DNA from 2 places in the Massilia sp. CMS3.1 genome. Region 2 is predicted to be linked to the other one. Evidence: predicted binding sites of a transcription regulator. Region 2 holds the regulator's gene; the other holds the start of a gene.
What was found. The regulator NrdR, encoded in region 2, represses ribonucleotide reductase genes. The targets are predictions, from matches to a motif close to CACNANATNTNGTG.
Positions count from the first base shown of each region.

Region 1 (10,980 bases), on a different contig from region 2:
GCCACGTGCGCCTGCCGCCCGGTCAGCCTTGAAAGCCGGCTGGCAAGTGCTGTCCACGCAGTCGCGCGCGACCTTCTGGCGTTCGCTGCAGGCACTGACCGTCACCCGCATCGTGATCGCGCTGGTGCTGCTGCTGTACCTCGCCTTCGACGTCCAGGGCGGGGGCGTGCGGGCCTTGCCCGCCTATGCGCTCACCTGCTTCATCTACCTTGGCGCCGCCATCTGTTTCAGCCTGCTGACGCTGTTCTGGCGGCGCCGCTTCACGCTCCAGTTGACGACCCAGATCGCGCTCGACCTGGCCGTAATCTCGCTGCTCTACCTGAGCGCCGGCGGTGTGCGCAGCGGCCTGGTCATCCTGTATCTGTTCCCGCTGGCAGGCGCCGCGATCCTGGCGCCGCTGGTGCCGGCCCTGTTCTCGGCCGCGCTCGCGACCCTGTTCATCCTCGCCGACGCCACCTGGCTAATGGTCACGCGCGACGGCGAACCGGCGCTGGTGCAGGCCGGGATGGCCGGCATCGCCTTTTTTGCCGTGGTCTGGCTGCTCAACCGGCTGGCGGCGCGCCTGATCGGCCAGCAAGAACTGGCGGCGCAACGCGGCGTCGACCTGCAGGTGCAGCAGGCGATCAACGAGATCGTGATCGCGGACGTCGGCGACGGCGTGCTGGTGGTCAGCATGGATGGGCGCATTCATACGGCCAATCCGGCGGCGCGGCGCATGCTCGGCATGGACGCGGCGGCTGGCTTGCAGCTTGACGCGTTGCCTGGACTGGAACCGGTGGCGCACGCGTTTGCCAGCTGGATGGGGGCAGGGAGTACTGCGGCGCCGACCCTGGCCGCGGTCGAGCCGGTGCCAAGCGAAGCCGGGCCGGATGGCGCGTATGTGATCCTGAAGCCCTACCAGGAAGTGGCGGTCGGCGAAGCCGGTCTGCGCGCGCGGCGCGACCAGCTGGCGCATTTGAAACTGCGCTTTGCGCGGGTAGCCGCCGGCGGCGGGACGCCTGCGCGCAGCGTCATCTTCCTGCAGGACGTGAGCGCCATCGAAAACCAGGCGCAGCAACTGAAACTGGCCTCGATGGGCCGCCTGACGGCGAGCATCGCGCACGAAGTTCGCAATCCCCTGTCCGCGATCGGCCACGCTACCGCCTTGTTGGCCGAAGACCTGCACGGCAAGGCCGAGGTGCGGCTGTTGAAAATCATCGGCGACAATGTGGCGCGCGTGAACCGCATGGTCGAGGACATCCTGCAGCTGTCGAGGAAGGCCCAGCCGTACGCCGAGCCGGTGCAGCTGGGGCCCTTCCTGTTCGAACTGAAAAACGAGTTTTGCGAAACCCAGGATTTGCCGGGCGAGGTAGTCTGGCTGGGCGGGGCCGGCGCGATCGAAGTGCGTTTCGATGCGCTGCACCTGCGCGAAGTGCTGGTCAATTTGCTCGGCAATGCGATCCGCTATGCCAGCCGCAAGCCATCGAGCATCCGCATCTGGCCCGAGCTCGATGCCTTCGGCACGCTGGAGCTGCACGTACAGGACGACGGCCCCGGCATCACGCCCGAAGTGCGGGCCCATTTGTTTGAACCCTTCTACACAACCTCGAGCAAGGGCACCGGCCTGGGGCTGTACCTGGCGCGCGAGCTATGCCTGAACAACGGCGCTAAACTCGATTACGAATCACGTTTCGACACCGCCGCGCTGGGGCCGCGCAAGGCCAGCGGCCGGTTCGTCATCACCTTCGCGCAAGAGAGAAATGTATGAGTTCACCCCGCATCCTGGTCGTCGACGACGAAGCCGACCTGCGCGAACTGCTCGAGATCACGCTCCTGAAAATGGGCCTGGACGTCGACTGCGCCGCCACGCTGCGCGAAGCGCGGCGGCACGTCGCGGACAACAGCTACGCCCTGGTGCTGACCGACATGCGCCTGCCGGACGGCCTGGGGCTGGAGTTGGTGCGCGAAGTGTCGAGCACGACGAAAACCCCGATCGCCGTCATTACGGCGTTTGGCAGCGCCGAGAACGCCGTGGTGGCGCTGAAAGCCGGCGCATTCGACTATGTGTCCAAGCCGGTGGTGCTGGACGAATTGCGCGTGATGGTGCGCTCGGCGCTGAAGTTGTCCGATGCCGGCGCGGGAAGTTCGGCTGAAGAGACCGGCTCGCGCCTGATCGGCAATTCGCAGGCGATGCAGGCGCTGCGCGCCCAGATCGACCGCCTGGCGCGCTCGATGGCGCCGATCGCGATCACTGGAGAATCGGGCGCCGGCAAGGAACTGGCTGCGCGCGAGATCCACGCCCGGAGTTCGCGCGCTTTGAAACCTTTCGTGGCCGTCAACTGTGGCGCGATTCCGGAAAACCTGATGGAGTCCGAATTCTTCGGCCACCGCAAGGGCGCTTTTACCGGGGCAGGGGAAGAGCGCGACGGCTTCTTCCAGGCGGCCAATGGCGGCACCCTGATGCTCGATGAAGTGGCGGACCTGCCGCTGGCGATGCAGGTTAAATTGCTGCGCGCGATCCAGGAGCGGCGCGTGCGCAAGATCGGCGCCACCAATGAGGAGCCGGTCGACGTGCGCATCATCAGCGCCACGCACAAGGATTTGGCCCGGTGCGTCGAGACTGGCATGTTTCGCCAGGATTTGTTCTATCGCCTGAACGTGATCGAACTGGCGCTGCCGCCGCTGCGCGAGAGACTGGATGATTTATCGGTGCTCACCAACGCCATCCTGGCGCGCCTGGCAGGACCGGGCGGCGCCTCGCTCGGACCGGGTGTGCTCGATGCCTTGCGTGCGTATTCCTTTCCCGGCAACGTGCGCGAACTGGAAAACGTGCTGGAGCGGGCACTGGCGTTTGCCAACGATGGCGTGATCCAGGTCGAGGATTTGTCGCTCAAGGCCGCACGCGTGGCAGAGACGGCGCGTGTTGAGCCGGCGCCCGTGCTCGCCGCGCCGGTGACGCCTGCGCCGGCTGCGCCGCTGCCGGTCGCCGCGCCCATTGCCGACGAGCCGGCAGCGCTCGGCCCCGCTTCCTTGCCGAGCAACCTGCCGGCTTACCTGGAGCAGGTCGAGCGCGACATCATCGGGCGCGCCCTGCAGCAAACCCAGTTCAACCGCACGAAGACCGCCAGCCTGCTCGGCATCAGCGTGCGCCAGTTGCGTTACCAGATGCAAAAGCTCGATATTCAAGCTCCGGAGAATTGAGTACTCCTCACCGGATGCGATGCAAGGCGGACGCTGCTTGCAGTGCGAGCACTGCAAGCAGTGGCCAACGCAGCAGCGCGCCGGTTATGGCAGCCAAAACTTCATATTTATTTCTTGGGGAGTACTCTAATGCCAAAACGCTTACGTTATATGGCCCTTGGGATCGCCCTCGTGGCTGCCTTCATGTGGATGAAGCACGAACGCGACGCCGACAACTGCCGCAAGGGCGGCGGACAGTGGGAAAGTTCGGCAAACACTTGTGCTCCAGCAACTCCTGCGACGGGTAGCCGGGCGGGTTGATCCACTCGGGTCGACACCCGACTTGTGGCATCTCAACAGTCAACTTGTCAAAAAGCGTTGCCTTTTCGCCAGTGCAAAATGGTGCGCACTGCACTGCGATTGGGCAGGGTCGCCGCACGCTGAACAAGCTTTAAGCAGCAGGTTAGTGCTCACTTACCGCCAGTGGCGCATTCGAGGTCCAACCACGCGATGTCAAGAGCCACACATATAAAAATCGCCTGATTTTGAAAATTTAATCACTTGCAGCTTGCGCCAGCGAAGTACTACAATTAGTCCATTGTCAAACAACGGCACTAGATCTAGTGGTAGCAGGCTCAAGTGTTCAAGACTTGGTGTGTAGCACGGGCAACAATAGTTCGGTGGCTCCATCGTTGATTCAAGCAAGTTAAATCCATCAGCAGCAACGTTGTCCAGCCTGTTTATTCGGGCTGGCCGGGGTTCGTTTTGCTTCGCATTTTTCGTTAATTCATAGGCGGCAGCCCGACTGCCCTTCCTGGAGGCCCCATGCATACTTCACAAGACATTTCCATCCACCCGCACGCGGCTCCAGGATCGGCCGGCGCGAATAACGCCGCCGAACTGGCCGCGCGCGCCGACTACCGCATCATCCGCCGCAACGGCGCCGTCGTCGCTTTTGAGCCGAACAAGATCTCGGTCGCGATGACCAAGGCCTTCCTGGCGGTCGCCGGCGGCCAGGGCGCCGCATCGGCCCGCATCCGCGAACTGGTGGAAGAGCTGACCAATAACGTGGTCGCCAACCTGATGCGCCGCCAGCCGAACGGCGGCACCTTCCACATCGAAGATGTGCAGGACCAGGTGGAACTGTCGCTGATGCGCTCGGGCGAACACGATGTCGCGCGCGCCTACGTGCTGTACCGCGCCAAGCAGATGGAAGAGCGCCGCCTGTCCAAGGAAGCCGCGGGCTTGACGCACGTGGCCGCGCCCCAGATCCACGTGATCGACAACGGCCAGCGCCTGCCGCTCGACATGGATGCCGTGCACGGCCTGGTGAACGCCGCCTGCGTCGGCCTGGAAAAGCACGTCGACGCCGAAGCGATCGTCGCCGAAACCCTGCGCAACCTGTACGACGGCGTGCCGGTCGAAGAGCTGCACAAGTCCGCCATCCTGGCCGCGCGCGCTCTGATGGAAACCGATCCGGCATACAGCCAGGTCACGGCCCGCATCCTGCTGCACACGATTCGTAAAGAAGTCTTCGGCAAGGAAGTCTCGCAGGCGAAAGCTGCCGCCGAATACCTCACCTACTTCCCGCAATACATCGCCAAGGGCATCGAGAACGAACTGCTCGACGCGGAACTCGGCAAGTACGACCTCGAGCGCCTGGCAAAGGCCATCGTCGCCGACCGCGACCTGCAATTCGGCTACATCGGCCTGCAGACCCTGTACGACCGCTATTTCCTGCACGTGCGCGAAACCCGCATCGAGATGCCGCAGGCCTTCTACATGCGCGTCGCGATGGGCCTGGCCCTGCGCGAAGCGGACCGCGAAGCGCGCGCCATCGAGTTCTACACGCTGCTGTCGAGTTTTGATTTCATGAGCTCGACCCCGACCCTGTTCAACTCGGGCACGCGCCGCTCGCAGTTGTCGTCGTGCTATCTGACCACCGTCGGCGACGACCTGGAAGGCATCTACGACGCTATTAAAGAAAACGCGCTGCTGTCGAAGTTCGCCGGCGGCCTCGGTAACGACTGGACCCCGGTGCGCGCGCTCGGTTCGCGCATCAAGGGCACCAACGGCAAGTCGCAGGGCGTGGTCCCCTTCCTGAAAGTGGTCAACGACACGGCCGTGGCCGTGAACCAGGGCGGCAAGCGCAAGGGCGCAGTCTGCGCCTACCTGGAAACCTGGCACATGGACATCGAGGAATTCCTCGACCTGCGCAAGAACACCGGCGACGACCGCCGCCGCACCCACGACATGAACACGGCGAACTGGATTCCCGACCTGTTCATGAAGCGCGTGATGGAAAAAGGTTACTGGACCCTGTTCACCCCGAGCGAGACGCCGGACCTGCACGACCTGGTCGGCAAGGCTTTTGAGGCCGCCTACACCGCGTACGAAGCGAAAGCCGAGCGCGGCGAAATGCTGGTCTTCAAAAAGATCGAAGCGCTCGACCTGTGGCGCAAGATGCTGTCGATGCTGTTCGAGACCGGCCACCCATGGATCACCTTCAAGGATCCATGCAACATTCGTTCGCCGCAGCAGCACATCGGCGTCGTGCACTCGTCGAACCTGTGCACCGAGATCACCCTGAACACCAGCGCCGACGAAATCGCGGTCTGCAACCTGGGCTCGATCAACATGCCGCAGCACATGAAGGGCGATGGCCTGGATCATGTCAAACTGCAGAAGACGATCCGCACCGCGATGCGCATGTTAGACAACGTCATCGATATCAACTACTACGCCGTCGAAAAGGCGCGTAATTCGAACCTGCGCCACCGCCCGGTTGGCATGGGCATCATGGGTCACCAGGACTGCCTGCACATGATGCGCGTGCCGTTCGCCTCGGACAAGGCGATCGAATTCGCCGACCGTTCGATGGAAGCCGTCTGCTATTTTGCCTACCTGGCCTCGACCGAGCTGGCCGAAGAGCGCGGCCGTTACGAGTCGTACGCCGGCTCGCTGTGGGACCGCGGCATCCTGCCGCAGGATTCGATCAAGCTGCTGGCCGAAGAACGCGGCGGCTATCTCGAGCAGGACACGAGCGAGTCGATGGACTGGAGCCTGGTGCGTAACCGCATCAAGGAGTTCGGCATGCGTAACTCGAACTGCGTGGCGATCGCCCCGACCGCGACGATCTCGAACATCATCGGCGTGTCGGCCTGCATCGAGCCGACCTTCCAGAACCTGTACGTGAAGTCGAACCTGTCGGGCGAATTCACCGAGATCAATGCGTATCTGGTGCGCGACCTGAAGGCACGCGACCTGTGGGACGAAGTCATGATCGCCGACCTGAAGTACTTCGACGGTTCGCTCTCGAAGATCGACCGCGTGCCGCAAGACCTGCGCGACATCTACGCCACCGCCTTCGAACTCGAGCCGAAGTGGCTGGTCGAGCAGGCATCGCGCCGCCAGAAGTGGATCGACCAGGCGCAGTCGCTGAATATCTACATGGCCGGCGCCTCGGGCAAGAAGCTCGATGAGACCTACAAGCTGGCCTGGCTGCGCGGCCTGAAGACGACCTACTACCTGCGCACCATCGCGGCGACGCATATGGAGAAGTCGACCACCCGCACCGGCGCGCTGAACGCGGTGTCGGTCTCGGGCGGCATGGTGGGTCACGCGGCGCCGGCGGCTGCGCCAGTTGCGCCTACTTCGGCTGCGGCCGCCGACGCGGATGGCGAGGCTTGCTACCTGCGTCCGGGCGATGCCGGTTTCGATGAGTGCGAAGCTTGCCAATAAGTCTTAATAATTGAAATGCACGCCCGGCCTTCGCGCCGGGCGCTGCCGCCACAGAATATAGAAGAGGAACTATCATGCTGTCATGGGACGATGAACCAACGAGCGCACCCGTCGTGCGCCCACCGCACGGCGCGGACCTGCCCGACACCGTCGACGCCGCCCTGGTCGCCAAGCGCGTCAACGCCGACGACAAGCGCATCATCAACGGTCAGACCGACGTCAACCAGCTGGTGCCATTCAAGTACAAGTGGGCATGGGACAAATACCTGGCCGGCTGCGCGAACCACTGGATGCCGCAGGAAGTGAACATGCAGCGCGATATCGAGCTCTGGAAGAGCCCGAACGGCCTGAGCGAGGACGAGCGCCGCCTGGTCAAGCGCAACCTGGGCTTTTTTGTGACCGCCGACTCGCTCGCCGCGAACAACATCGTGCTGGGCACCTACCGCCACATCACAGCCCCGGAATGCCGCCAGTACCTGCTGCGCCAGGCTTTTGAGGAGGCGATCCACACCCACGCCTACCAGTACATCGTCGAGTCGCTCGGTCTGGACGAGCAGGAAATCTTCAACGCGTACAACGAAGTGGCCTCGATCCATGACAAGGATCAATTCCTGATCCCCTTCATCAATACGCTGACCGACCCGAAATTCGAGACCGGCACCCTGGAAAACGACCAGAAGCTTCTGAAATCGATCATCGTCTTCGCCTGCCTGATGGAAGGCCTGTTCTTCTACGTCGGCTTCACCCAGATCCTGGCGTTGGGCCGTCAGAACAAGATGACCGGCGCCGCCGAGCAGTACCAGTACATCCTGCGCGACGAGTCGATGCACGTGAACTTCGGCATCGACCTGATCAACACGATCAAGATGGAAAACCCGCTGCTGTGGACCCCGGAATTCCGCGACGAGATCAAGGCGCTGTTCCTGGAAGCGGTCGAACTTGAATACCGCTACGCCGAAGACACCATGCCACGCGGCGTGCTGGGCCTGAACGCCCCGATGTTCAAGGGCTACCTGCGCTTCATCGCGAATCGTCGCGCGGTGCAGATCGGCCTCGATCCGCTGTTCCCGGCCGAAGAGAATCCATTCCCGTGGATGAGCGAGATGATCGATCTGAAGAAGGAACGGAATTTCTTCGAGACGCGCGTGACGGAGTATCAGACGGGTGGGGCCTTGAACTGGGATTGACCCCAAGCCGTTCCACAGAGACGTCACGAAGCCCGATGAGAAATCATCGGGCTTTTTTCATGAAAGAGTGTCCGGCACATATGCTGCTTCACATGGTCAAAGCAGATATCGAGGAAGGCGCTGCCATTAAAGCGCGCCTGATGGAATCAGGCGCGCTTTGAAACGAAGCGAGTCAGTCGGGTGCCTGGTTCCGTCATGAGACTTGTTGTAGTCTAGTGAAGAAACGAATTTACTCGTGCGCGGGTTGCGGAGTGACAAGGTTTTCGTGTACTTTACGTGATTGAATTTGTCAAAACGTGAACATGGATTTTTTCGCATGCTTACGGGCAAAGTAAACCGAACAAATAAGAAGGCCTCGAGAGCCGATGCGGGCGCAGGAAGGTGGAGCGAAGCGCGTGGTTCGAGACTTTCATAATGGGACGCTGATCAAACCAGCATGCACATAAGCGTAACGAAAAGAACAAGCCGCACTGCCTGATCGTGTTCAGGCATGGCGGCTTTTTCTTTTCGTGCTCGTAAGGGCAGCGATGTGAAAGCGCATCTGAGTAATGGGTGAGTGTCCCGACGTCGTTGGCTGAAGCGCTGCAATTGTGAGGAGTTGCAGCAGTTCAGCTGGTGCCGGATTCATTGGCAGTAACCGAACGGTTTATGCCGATGAATAACCCGCCTGGCCATCCGGACGGACGGGTTTCAACCTTGTAGCGTATTTTCTCGTCGCAGAGAAGGAGAACGAAATGGCAACAGCCGCTAAGAAACCAGCAGCAAAACCGGCAGCGAAGTCTGCCGCAGCAGAGAAACCAGCCGCCAAGTCGGCAGCCAAGAGCGCAGCGAAGGGGACGTCTGCGAAGACGTCCGCCAAAGCCGCTGCCAAGCCGGCGGCAAAGCCTGCAGCGAAAGCTGCACCGAAAGCTGCACCGAAGGCTGCGGCGAAACCGGCTGCGAAGCCAGCCGCCAAGGCTGCATCGAAGGCGCCGGCAAAAGCTGCTGCCAAGCCGGCAGCAAAAGCCGCGTCGAAGGCACCGGCCAAAACCGCAGCGAAGGCTGCTACCAAGCCAGCTGCAAAGAAAGCTGTCGCCAAGCCAGCGGCTAAACCAGCTGCAAAGAAAGGGACGTCTGCAAAGACGTCCGCCAAGCCAGCCGCTAAGCCAGCTGGCAAGAAGACAGTCGCCAAGCCAGTAGCGAAAGCAGCCGCAAGCAAGTCGGCAGCCAAGCCGGCAGCGAAGAAAACCGCAGCCGCCAAGCCAGCCGCCAAGAGCGCAGCGAAGTCGGCTGCCAAGCCAGTAGCAAAAGCTGCCGCCAAATCGGCAGCCAAGCCAGTGGCAAAGAAATCTGCGGCCGCCAAGCCGGCAGCGAAATCGGCAGCCAAGCCAGTCGCCAAGAGCGCAGCGAAGTCCGCCGCCAAGCCAGTAGCAAAAGCCGCGGCGACCAAGTCGGCAGCAAAGGGGACGTCCACCAAGGCAGCAGGCAAGAGCGCCGCCAAGGCACCAGCCAAGAGCGCCGCCAAGGTACCGGCCAAGTCGGCAGCCAAGACCCCAGCCAAGGCACCGGCCAAGTCGGCAGCCAAGACCCCAGCCAAGTCGGCCTCGAAAGGCCCGGCAAAAGCACCGGCCAAGACTGCAGCCAAGAGCGCCGCCAAGGCACCAGCGAAGACGGCAGGCAAGGCGCCGGCCAAGTCCCCTGCCAAGAGCGCAGCCAAGGCACCGGCAAAAGCCGCTGCCAAGAGTGCCACGAAGGCGCCGGCCAAGTCAGCCGCCAAGACTGCCACCCCAGCACCAGCCAAGGCTGCTGCTACCAAGCCCGCCGCTAAACCAGCAGCGACCAAGACCACCACGCAAGCACCGGCCAAAACCGCAGCTCCAGTTGCGGCTAAGGGGACGTCTGCGAAGACGTCCGCGACCAAGCCAGCAGCCAAGCCAGCCGTGACGGCAGCGCCGAAATCTGCAGCCGAAACCAAGCCTGCAGCCAAGTCCGAAGCCAAGCCCGAAGCCGCAAAAGCCGAAGCCAAGCCGGAAGCTGCGAAAGCCGAAGCCAAGCCTGAAGCGATGAAGGCCGAAGCGAAGCCGGAAGCGAAGAGCGACAGCAAGGCCGACGCCAAACCGGAAGCGACGGCAGCGGCACCAGCTGCAGCAGCAAAGGCGGAAACCAAGCCGGAAGCGGCAGCCAGGCCAGCGGCCAGGAAAGCGGCTGCCGCCAAGAAGCCTGCCAAGGAAGCCGAAGCCAAGCCTGCGCAAGCAGCAGACGACAAGCCAGCCGCACCTGCAGCAGGCGCCAAGACCGTGCTGTCACCGGCGGCCGCATGGCCGTTCCCGACCAGCAGCCGTCCGTAACACCAAGTCGGGCCCGCTTAGGGCAAAATACCGCTGTGTGAACCCCTCACACAGCGGTTTTTTTTATCTCAAGGAGTTGTCGTGCCCATTCTTCAGTTGATCGTCGATACCATTGCCACTGTGTTGGGGGCAGTGCTCCTGTTGCGTTTCTGGATGCAGGCCATCCGCGTGCGTCCGCCAGCCTCGGTGGCGCAGTTCACCTTCACGCTGAGCGACTGGCTGGTGAAGCCCCTGCGCCGCATCGTGCCGGGGGCGGGCGGCTACGACTGGGCAAGCCTGGTCGGCGCCTTCCTGGTGGTGCTGCTGGCGACATCGATCCTGTTCATCATCGGAGCGTCGGTCGAACAGGTGCTGCTGGTGGCGTTGGCGCGCTTCGTGAAGTGGATCATCTACGGCTTCATCGCGCTCCTGATCATCGAAGCGATCTTCAGCTGGGTCAATCCGCATGCGCCGCTGGCGCCGTTCGTACATGCGCTGAACGATCCGCTGCTGCGGCCGATCCGCAAGGTGGTGCCGCCGATTGGGGGGCTGGATTTGTCGGTGCTGGTGGCGGTGCTGTTGCTGCA
Region 1 covers NZ_JBIMES010000002.1:228,416-239,395, reverse strand. The annotation lists gene ACHAC9_RS04700 (PP0621 family protein) at 1-32, shown strand, start outside; gene ACHAC9_RS04695 (sensor histidine kinase) at 29-1,747, shown strand; gene ACHAC9_RS04690 (sigma-54-dependent transcriptional regulator) at 1,744-3,180, shown strand; gene ACHAC9_RS04685 (ribonucleoside-diphosphate reductase subunit alpha) at 3,985-6,900, shown strand; gene ACHAC9_RS04680 (ribonucleotide-diphosphate reductase subunit beta) at 6,975-8,087, shown strand; gene ACHAC9_RS04675 (hypothetical protein) at 8,734-9,429, opposite strand; gene ACHAC9_RS04670 (transcriptional regulator) at 9,404-10,414, shown strand; gene ACHAC9_RS04665 (YggT family protein) at 10,496-10,980, shown strand, end outside.
Region 1: ACHAC9_RS04685 (ribonucleoside-diphosphate reductase subunit alpha) is a predicted target of NrdR. The motif match lies at 3,772-3,785, and genes of this name have one in related genera.

Region 2 (10,980 bases):
CGGCAGGGCCGATTTCTCGGCGCTCGGCAGGTTGACCACGTTCGGCGTCACATTGGCCGGCACCGCCATGAAGATGATGAGCAGTACCAGCATCACGTCGATGTAGGGCACGACGTTGATTTCGGCTTTCAGTTTGCTGCGGCGACCGCCGCGCATGCTGCTGGAAAATGCCATGATGGATCCTCTCGAATCAGCGCGACTGGCGCTGCAGGATGTTCGAGAATTCCTCGACGAAGCTCTCGAAACGGGTCGCGAGGCGGTCGATGTCGTGCGTGAAGCGGTTGTAGGCAACGACCGCCGGAATCGCCGCGAACAGGCCGATCGCGGTGGCGATCAGCGCTTCGGCGATGCCGGGCGCGACGACGGCAAGGGTGGCTTGCTGCACGCTGGCCAGGCCGCGGAAGGCGTTCATGATGCCCCACACGGTACCGAGCAGGCCGATGTAGGGCGACACGGAACCGACGGAGGCCAGGAAGTTCAGGTGCAGGTCCAGGCCGTCGAGTTCGCGCTGGAAACCGGCGCGCATGGCGCGGCGCGAACCGTCGAGCACGGCGCCCATGTCGAGCGCGTCGCGCGAGGCCTGCTTGCCCTTGATGAATTCACCCATGCCTGCTTCGAAGATGCGTGCCAGCGGACCGCTCTGGTCGCGCTGCGCGCTGGCGCTCTGGTGCAGGGTATGCAGGTTGCCGCCGGCCCAGAAGCTGCGCTCGAACTGCTCGGTCTGGCGGCGGGCGGCGCGGATGGCGAACAGTTTGCGGAAGATGTAGAACCAGCTGACCACGGACAGCACCAACAAAAGCAGCATGATGAGCTGCACGATCAGGTGCGCGTTGCTGATGAGGGCTAGGAAGGAAAGGTCGTGGGTTGGTGTCATCGGGTATGCAGTAGTGTTGAATGGATCAGGCGGTCCGCATTTTATCAGCCACGTCGACGGGTAGGGCGCGCGGGCGTACGGTGGCGATATCGACGCAGCCGACTTTGACGATTGCCTCGACCAGCAGGAGGTCGCCTTTGTACGCTTTCTGGGCGAACTGGATCGACGCGCGCCCCAGCTTTTCGATGGTCAGCGTCAGGGTGATTTCATCGTCGAGCCTGGATGGCGCATGATAATCGATGCTGGCGCTTTTCACGACGAAGGCAGCGCCTTCACGGTCGATCAGGCCTTGCTGGTCGACGCCGGCGGCGCGCAGCCATTCGGTACGCGCGCGCTCGAAAAACTTCAGGTAGTTCGCGTAGAACACGATACCGCCCGCATCCGTATCTTCGTAGTAGACCCGGACTGTCCAGGTGAAAAGCGAAGGCATCTGTTCTGCCATAAATAATAAAAGGAGCCATTTTACGCGATTCGCGTCTATGTGCGATAGCGAACACACGGGCCGCGGCAGTGCGGCCAGTGGATGTGCCTGAAAACGTGTCAGGCGCGGCGTAGTAGACCGAGATGGCGTTGTCAGGACAATGACTGTAACACTTTCTCACAATTATCGAACCGGAGACGCCTGCCCGCCCCATGGGCATCTTGCAAACGCCGAGTATTACACGCGCTTGATGGTAAACGGAGAAAACCCCTGGCAGGTCGGCATCATCTCGATGCTGTTGACATTGATATGCGCCGGCAGCGTCGCGATCCAGTACGCCGTCTCGGCGATATCCTTGGGGCTCAAGGGCGTCGTACCTTCATACACCTTCGCCGCCGCTTCGTCATTGCCCTTGAAACGCACGTTCGAAAACTCGGTCCCGCCGCACAGGCCCGGCGCCAGGTTGGTCGCGCGCACGCCGGTGCCGACGAGATCCGCGCGCAGGTTCAGGGTGAACTGTTCCACAAACGCCTTGGTCGCGCCGTACACATTGCCCCCGGGGTAGGGGTAGTGACCGGCGACCGAACCGAGGTTGATCACCAGCCCGCTGCCACGCTCGACCATCGCCGGCAGCAGGGCGCGCGTCATCGTCACCAGGCCCTTGCAATTGGTGGCGATCATGGTTTCCCAGTCTTCCAGCGGCGCCTCGTGGGCCGGCGCGGTGCCGAGCGCAAGGCCGGCGTTGTTGATGAGCACATCGATCTGGCGCCAGGATTGCGGCAGCATGGCCAGCGCTTCCTCGATCGAGGCCTTGCTGGTGACATCCATCTCGACCGGCAGCGCCGATTCGCCCAATTCCGCCGCCAGCGCGTCGAGGCGATCCATGCGGCGCGCCGCCATCACGACCTGGTGGCCATTGCGAACGAAGGTGCGCGCCATTTCGGCGCCGAATCCGGCGGACGCGCCGGTGATGAAAACGATCATGATGGAATTCCTCGGGTTGCAGTGGCGTCCCCCGATTGTAGCCGAAATGACCATCTTGTCCGGGCCATTGCCATCGTTGCCAGGCTGGCAGTGCATTCCTTGCCCTAAGCGGGCAGTTCACATACAATCCTCAGTCCATTTATGTCTCACGTGACTGGCGAAATCCACAACGTCTTCCTGGCGTTGCGGCAAGGTGGGCACCCACCGGGGAGCGTGAGATTTCACCCGCCGTTCGCCTGGGCAACCGACAATGGGTTCGCGCGCATCTTGATTGCAGCGCGCCTGTCGTTTGCCGGCCTCATGCCGATCCAACACCGCCGTTGTCCGGTTCTCTTATCGATTGGAGTTTTGTTCATGTTTGCAAAAGATCACACGCTGGCCAAGGTTGACCCGGAACTGTGGGACGCCATCCAGAAGGAAAACACCCGTCAGCAAGATCACATCGAGCTGATCGCTTCCGAGAACTACACCTCGCCGGCCGTGATGGAAGCGCAGGGCTCCCAGCTCACGAATAAATATGCCGAAGGCTATCCGGGCAAGCGCTATTACGGCGGCTGCGAATACGTCGACGTCGCCGAGCAGCTGGCGATCGACCGCGTCAAGGAACTGTTCGGCGCGGAAAGCGCAAACGTCCAGCCGAACTCCGGTTCGCAGGCGAACCAGGGCGTGTTCTTCGCCATGCTCAAGCCTGGCGACACCATCATGGGCATGTCGCTGGCCGAAGGCGGCCACCTGACCCACGGCATGGCACTGAACATGTCCGGTAAATGGTTCAACGTCGTGTCGTACGGCCTGACCCCGGAAGAAGACATCGACTACGACGCCATGGAAGCTTTGGCCCGCGAACACAAGCCGAAGATGATCATCGCCGGCGCCTCGGCGTTTGCCCTGCGCATCGACTTCGAGCGCTTTGCGAAAATCGCCAAGGAAGTCGGAGCCTATTTCATGGTCGACATGGCCCACTACGCCGGCCTGATCGCCGCGGGCGAATACCCGAACCCGGTGCCGCACGCCGACTTCGTCACCTCGACCACGCACAAGTCGCTGCGCGGCCCGCGCGGCGGCATCATCCTGATGAAGGCCGAGTTCGAAAAGCAGATCAATTCGGCGATCTTCCCCGGCATCCAGGGCGGTCCGCTGATGCATGTCATCGCCGGCAAGGCGGTGGCCTTCAAGGAAGCGTTGACGCCCGAATTCAAGACCTACCAGCAGCAAGTCGTGAAGAACGCCAAGGCCCTGGCCGAAGCGCTGATCGCACGCGGCCTGCGCATCGTGTCGGGCCGTACCGAGTCGCACGTGATGCTGGTCGACCTGCGCGCCAAGGGCCTGACCGGCAAGGAAGCGGAAGCCATCCTCGGCCAGGCGCACATGACCTGCAATAAAAACGGCATCCCGAACGACCCGCAAAAGCCGTTCGTGACCTCGGGCATTCGCCTGGGCAGCCCGGCCTTCACGACGCGCGGCTTCAAGGAAGAAGATGCGACGAAAGTCGGCCACCTGATCGCCGACGTGCTCGACAACCCGCACGACGCTGCGACGATCGAGCGTGTGAAGGCGCAAGTGAAGCTGCTGACCGACAAGTATCCGGTGTACGCGGCCTAATCGTCATCGAGCTTCAAACGTAGTAGAGTCCAGGAACGGCGTCCGCCCGGATGCCCTTCCTGCGCATCACCATCGAGCGCCCCATGAAATGTCCGTTCTGCCAGCATGAAGACACCCAGGTCCTCGATACGCGCGTATCCGAGGAGGGCGACGCCATCCGGCGCCGGCGCCGCTGCGTGCAATGCGACAAGCGCTTCACCACCTACGAACGCATCGAACTGTCGATGCCGATCATCGTCAAGAAGAACGGCAGCCGCACCGAATTCGCCAGCCATAAACTGCGCGGCAGCCTGATGCTGGCGCTGCGCAAGCGCCCGGTGTCGGCCGAGGCCATCGACGCCGCCGTCGCCTCGATCGAGGAAAAGCTGCTGATCAGCGGGCGGCGTGAAGTCGATACCGGCCATGTCGGCGAACTCGTGATGCAGGAACTCAAGCGTCTCGATGAGATCGCCTATATCCGCTTTGCCTCCGTCTATAAAGACTTCAAGGACCTCGCCGAGTTCCAGCAGGCCTTGGTGGAAGTCGGCCACTCGCGCAAGTAAATCAAGCCTTTTCAGGCAGCCCGCGCACGGTTGACCCAGCGCAGGGGCGCACCGGCTTGCACTGATAACTTCTCAGCTCGCGCGAATTGTCGCGCCTGAACTGCGGAGGTGTTCCTTGCAATGGTCTCGGTTAAACGGCTTCACGCTGGTCGAAGTGCTGGTCGCCATGTTCGTGCTGGCGCTCGGAGTCGTCGGTGCGGCGGCCACGCAAGTGGCAAGCGCGCGCTTGCGCCAGCAGGCCGCGCTCGAATCGGAAGCCGTGCAACTGGCAGCCTCGCTCGGCGCACGCATGCGGGTCAACGCCGCGCAGATGGCGCTGCCCGACGCCTCCAATCCATACCTCCAGTTCGCGTACGACGCGCGTGACGGCGCGCCTGCGCCGCCGCCGATGCACTGCTTCGGCACGGCCGATTGCGACCCGGCCCGGATGGCGGCCCACGACCTGTACGACACGGCGCGCATCGTGCGTGCCGCCTTTCCCGGCGGGCGCATCACGGTCTGCCGCGACGCCGGCGGCTGGAACGCCGCGCTGCTTGCCTTCGAATGGGCCTGCACCGGCGGCGCGAATGCACCGGTCGTCGTCAAGCTGGGCTGGCGCCTGCCGGCGCGGCCAGGGGAGGCAAGGTCGCAGGAAACGCCGTTCATCACGATGGTGGTCGCGACATGAACGCGCCCCGCCCCCTGGCGCGGCAAGGTGGCATGACCCTGGCCGAGCTGCTCGTTGCGCTGGCGCTGGGCCTGGGCGTGCTGCTGGCCGGCGGCGTCTTGATGATCGGCGCGAACAGGTCGTATGTGGCCCATGAAGACGCGGCAAGCATCGACGATGGCGGGCGCTTTGCGCTGGCCCTGATCGGGCGCGCCGTGAGGCAGGGCGCCTTTGTCGACTGGGAGCGCCTGGCCGGCGCGGCACCCGCCAGGGACCTGCCGGCGCCGCTCGCAGGTCTCGACAGCCGCTCGCTCGTCAAGACGAGTGCCGGCATCGACAATCCGGTGAGCACTGCCGTCAACGGCAGCGACGTGCTGGCCGTACGCTATTCAGGCGCGGGTGCTGCGCCCGATGGCGACGGCAGCGTCATCAACTGCGCGGGCTTCCCGGTGCACGAGGCAAAGGAGGGCTGGAGCATCTTCTATGTCGCGCGCAATGGCGACGGCCTGGCCGAGCTGCGCTGCAAGTACCGCGGCACGAGCAACTGGAGCGCGGACGCAATCGTCGCCGGGGTCGACGGCTTCCAGGTGCTGTATGGGGTCGATACCGACACCGCGCCCGATGGTGTCCCGAACCGCTACGTGAGCGCCAGCGCGCTGGCCGCGCTCGATGCCGCGCTGCCGTTGGCGGGCGGTGGGCAGGCCGAGCTGAACGAGAAGACCTGGTGGAAGCGCGTCGCCAGCGTGCAGGTGGCCTTGCTGCTGCATGGCGAACGTCCCTCGGCCGCGCCGGTCCAGCCGGGCGCGTATTCGCTGTTCGGCGCGGCCTATGGTGCGGCCCAGGCGGCGGGCGACGAGGGCGTACAGTTGGCAGCTGCGGACCTGCACGGCCGCGTCCAGACGCCGTCGCGCAGGCTGTTCACGGCCGTGTTCGCAGTCGGCGCAGCCCAGCCTTGAGGCGGCCATGCGGGCACGTCACTCCGAGCGCGGCGCGGCGCTCGTCACCATGCTGTTCCTGATGCTCGCGCTTCTGATGATGTCGCTGTCGGCCGCGCGCGCCGCGCTCGCACATGCGACATCGGCGCGCCATGAACGCGACCGCCAGGTGGCTCATGCGGCGGCCGAAGCGGCGCTGCTCGACGCCGAGCGCGACATCGAGGGCGCGGCCGGTCCAGCTTCGCCGCGCACGGCCATCTTCGCGGCCATGGACGCGAGCGCATTCGACGAACGTTGCCTTGGGCAGGCCGAGAAGACCGGCTTGTGCCAGGCCAGCACCGGGACTGCGCCGCCGGCCTGGCAGACGGCCGACCTGGCGGGCGAGGCCGGCGTCGAATACGGCCGCTTTACAAGCCGCTCGCTGCCGACGGGCGCGGGCACGCTGCCGGCCGCCGCCCCGCGCTATCTGGTCGAACTGCTGGCGGGCCCCCAGCCCATGTTTCGCATCACGGCGCTCGGCGTCGGCGCCGACCGGGCCACGATGGTCGTCCTGCAGAGCCATTATCGACGTGCCAGCGCCAGCGGGCCGGGAAAGCGCATGGGCTGGCGCGAAATCGCCAACTGGCCTGAACTGCACAAGGCTGCATCCTGATTCAAGGTATCCGAGGAGACAACGATGTCGCGCGCGCGCGGTTTTACCCTGGTCGAAGTGATGGTCGTGCTGCTCATCATGTCGCTACTGGCCAGCCTGGCCTGGCCCAGCTATGCCGGCTACATCACCAAAACGCGGCGCATGGAAGGCAAGGTCGCGCTGATCACCGCCATGCAGCAGCAGGAACAGCACCATGCAATTGCCCACACCTATGTCGCTTTTTCACGGGAGGCGCCGGTGGAGTCCCTGCGCTGGTGGTCCGGGAATGCGGCCGCCGGCAGCGCCTACGAACTCGATGCCCAAGCCTGCCCGGACCAGGACCTGCGCGACTGCGTGCAGCTGCGCGCGCGTCCCGGTACGGCACATGTCGACGTCCGCTTCCTTGACGCCGAATGCGGCGCGCTCACCCTGCGCAGCACCGGCGAGCAGGGTGCCAGCGGACCGTCGGCGCGCTGCTGGCCATGAACGCAACGCGGGGTTTTTCGCTACCCGAACTGCTCGTCGTCACAGCCATCGCCGCGATCCTGCTGGGCGTCGCGCTGCCGGACCTGGCTGCGCTGCTGCGCGCCCAGCAACTGCGCACGGCGACGAACGACCTGTTCGGCGCAATCGGCCTGGCAAGGGCGCAGGCGATTGCGCGCAACGAGCGCGTCAGCGTGATGCCGCGCGACGCGCTCGGGGTCGACTGGACGCAGGGCTGGACCGTGTTCGTCGACCGCGACGGCGACGCTGTGCCGGGGCCGGGCGACGCCATCCTCGCCGTGCACGAGGCGCTCCCGGCCGGCTTCCAGGCCGCTTTTGCCTTCACGAGTCCTGCAGCCCCGTATTACATCGCCTACAATGGCGCCGGGCGCAGCTGCACCGCCACGAATAGCGGCGCGGCGCGCTGGGGCACGCTGTCGCTGTTTCATGGCGGGTCGACCCGCCGTATTAAAATCAACATGCTGGGCCGGGCACGCGCCTGCAATCCGGCGCGCGACGACAACTGCGACGGCGCCGCCGCGCCGTCTTAGACCACCTGAAGAATATTGTGACCAAGGTAGACACCGACATCGACGCCATGGCGCTGGCCCTGGAGTGGGCCGCCAAAGGCATGACCATCACTGCCCCGAACCCGCGCGTGGGCTGCGTGATCGTGCGCGAGGGTAGCGTCATCGGCGCCGGCCACACCCAGCCGGCCGGCCAGGCCCATGCCGAGATCCAGGCCCTGCGCGACGCCGCCGCGCGCGGTAACGATGTGCGCGGCGCGACCGCGTATGTCACGCTCGAGCCCTGCAGCCATTATGGCCGCACCCCGCCATGTTCGAACGCGCTGATCGAAGCGGGCCTTGGCCGCGTGGTGGCAGCGATGGGCGACCCGAATCCGCTCGTGGCCGGGCGCGGGATGGCGCAGCTGGAAGCGGCCGGCATTGCGATCGCGTCAGGCGTGATGGCCGATGAAGCCTATGAACTGAACATCGGCTTCTTCTCGCGCATGCGCCGTGGCCGTCCCTGGGTGCGCCTGAAAACGGCGGCCAGCCTGGACGGCATGACGGCCCTGGAAAATGGCGAGAGCCAGTGGATCACCGGGCCCGAGGCACGCCAGGACGGCCACGGATGGCGTGCACGCGCCTGCGTGATCCTGACCGGAATCGGCACCGTGAAGGCGGACGATCCGCAACTGACCGTGCGCGGCGTAGCGACGCCCGGCGTGGCGACGCCCGGCATTGCCACGCCAAGGCAACCGCGCCGCGTGATCGTCGACAGCCGGCTCGACATCGCGCTTGACGCCCGCATCCTGCAAGGAGCGCCGTGCTGGATCGTCGCGGCCGTGCCTGACCCTGAAAAAGCGGCGCTGCTGCGCGCCGCGGGGCACGAAGTCATCCTGCTGGCGAACAGTGCCGGCAAAGTCGATCTGCCGGCACTGATGCTGGAACTGGGCCGGCGCGAGATCAACGAAGTGCATGTCGAGGCCGGCTCGAAGCTGAACGCCTCATTGGTGCGCGAGGGCTGCGTCGATGAGCTGCTGGTCTACCTGGCCCCAAGCCTGATCGGCGCGGGGCAGGGCATGTTCGCGCTACCGCCTCTCGATCGCCTGGCCGACAAGATCGCCCTGCGCTTTCACGAAGTGAGGCAGGTCGGCGCCGACCTGCGCATCCTGGCAAGATTGAATACGAACTAACCTGAGGAAAAAGAAGCATGTTTACTGGAATCGTCGCCGCCGTCGGCAATATCAATTCGGTCTCGCCGCTGGCGGGCGGCCCTGACGCCGGCGTGCGTCTGCAGATCGACGCCGGCGGCTTGCCGCTGCTCGATGTCGCGCTGGGCGACTCGATCGCGATCAACGGCGCCTGCATGACGGTCGTCGAAAAAACCGATACTGCCTTCTCGGTGGACGTCTCGCGCGAAAGCCTGAGCAAGACTGCCGGTCTCGATGGGCTGGGCGAAGTCAACCTGGAGAAAGCGCTGACCCTGGCCGAGCGCCTCGGCGGACACCTGGTGTCGGGCCACGTCGATGGACTGGGCCAGGTGCACAGCTTCGAGCCGGTGGGCGAGTCGCGCGAGCTGATCGTCGATGCGCCCCAGGAACTGGCCAGGTTCCTTGCCTATAAAGGCTCGGTCGTGGTCAACGGCGTGTCGCTGACGGTGAACCGTGTCGAGGACCTGTCGGTCGATGGCGTCAAACTCTGCCGCTTCTCGATCAACCTGATTCCGCACACGATCGACGTCACCACGCTCAAGCACCTGCGCGCGGGGTCGAAAGTGAACCTGGAGATCGACCTGATTGCGCGCTACGTCGAGCGCATGCTGTCGGTTTCGCCTGATCTCATCCGCAGCTGAAGACGCATGCGACAGGGCCCTCGAACGAGAGGGCCCTGATCACATCCTGCAGTGCGAAAGGGTCAATTCGCTTACTGCTGTCGCTTTTTCTCTTCCTTCTTCACCTTCTTGGCTTCCTTCTTTTCCTTGTCGGTCTTCGCCGGTTCTTTCTTGGTCGACTTCTTCGCGTCCTGGCTTTTGCTCATTGAATTGCTCCGATCAATATGTTGAATAACGGTGATGTGACAGGTTCCGCACCTGCTCGGAATAATAGCTGATTACCACTTTCCATACGCATTCCCGCAACGGGTTTCGGGCGAGGCTGCGTCTGGTGTTTCCCCTAGTGTTAAGCTCGTTATACATAATGATACAATCAGGAATCTGTGTCCTCATCATAAAGAATCGTTACGTCCCCATGGCCAATTTTTACCGAGCAGTCTGTATAGCAGCCAGTGTTCTCGCATTGCCATCCCACGCCATGGCGACGGATCCGGAAGATATTGCCAGCCTGAGCCTGGAGGATTTGTCGAATATCCGCGTCACCTCGGTATCGCGGCGCTCCGAACCTGTGGCCGACGCAGCCGCGTCGATTTTCGTCATCTCCGGCGACAGCATCAAGCGCGCAGGCGTGTCGACGCTGCCTGAAGCGCTGCGGCTCGCGCCGAACTTGCAGGTTGCGCGTGTCGACGCACGCAATTACGCAGTCACTGCACGCGGCTTCAACAGCGCTTTCGAAAACAAGCTGCTGGTGCTGATCGATGGCCGCAGCGTGTACACGCCCTTGTTTTCCGGCGTTTACTGGGACGCGCAGGATGTCGTACTGGAAGATGTCGAGCGCATCGAAGTCATCAGCGGTCCCGGCGCCACCATGTGGGGCGCCAACGCCGTCAACGGCGTCATCAACATCATCACCAAGGCGGCCGGCGCCACCCAGGGCACGCAAGTGAGCGCGAGCTACGACCGCGACCTGATCACGGGCTCGGTGCGGCATGGCGGCGCGCTTGCCGGCGGCGCCCGCTACCGGATGTACCTCAAGTCGTCCGAGCACGAGGATATCGAACGCGAAAACGGCATGGACAACCTGACCGGGTGGAAGCGCTCGCAGGCCGGGTTCCGGGCCGACTGGGGGCAGGGCGCCGACACGGCGACCGTCCAGGGCGATGCCTACGTCGGCGCCCTGCACCAGCAAGGCACGCGCGACATCCGCATCGCGGGCGCCAACCTGCTTGGCCGTAAGGCGATTCGCCTGCCAGGGGGCTCGGAGCTCACGGCGCAGGCCTACTGGGATTTCACCGAGCGCAACCAGCCTGGCGCTTTCATCGAGCACCTCAATACCATCGACCTTCAGCTCCAGAGTTCGGTCACGCTGGCCGAGCGCCACCGTATCGTGTGGGGCGCGGGCTACCGCAAAGCCTTCGACCGCCTCGACAACGGCGCCGGGTTTGCATTCCTGCCGGGCGACCTGAACCTGCACTGGGGGAATGTATTCGTGCAGGACGAAATCGACGTCACCGATACCGTGCGC
Region 2 covers NZ_JBIMES010000007.1:41,399-52,378, forward strand. The annotation lists gene ACHAC9_RS12770 (biopolymer transporter ExbD) at 1-174, opposite strand, end outside; gene tolQ (protein TolQ) at 191-874, opposite strand; gene ybgC (tol-pal system-associated acyl-CoA thioesterase) at 900-1,304, opposite strand; gene ACHAC9_RS12785 (SDR family oxidoreductase) at 1,533-2,279, opposite strand; ZMP/ZTP riboswitch at 2,420-2,528, shown strand; gene glyA (serine hydroxymethyltransferase) at 2,634-3,881, shown strand; gene nrdR (transcriptional regulator NrdR) at 3,965-4,423, shown strand; gene pilV (type IV pilus modification protein PilV) at 4,539-5,090, shown strand; gene ACHAC9_RS12805 (PilW family protein) at 5,087-6,025, shown strand; gene ACHAC9_RS12810 (pilus assembly protein) at 6,033-6,656, shown strand; gene ACHAC9_RS12815 (type IV pilin protein) at 6,681-7,121, shown strand; gene ACHAC9_RS12820 (GspH/FimT family pseudopilin) at 7,118-7,669, shown strand; gene ribD (bifunctional diaminohydroxyphosphoribosylaminopyrimidine deaminase/5-amino-6-(5-phosphoribosylamino)uracil reductase RibD) at 7,717-8,817, shown strand; gene ACHAC9_RS12830 (riboflavin synthase) at 8,835-9,476, shown strand; gene ACHAC9_RS12835 (TonB-dependent receptor plug domain-containing protein) at 9,934-10,980, shown strand, end outside.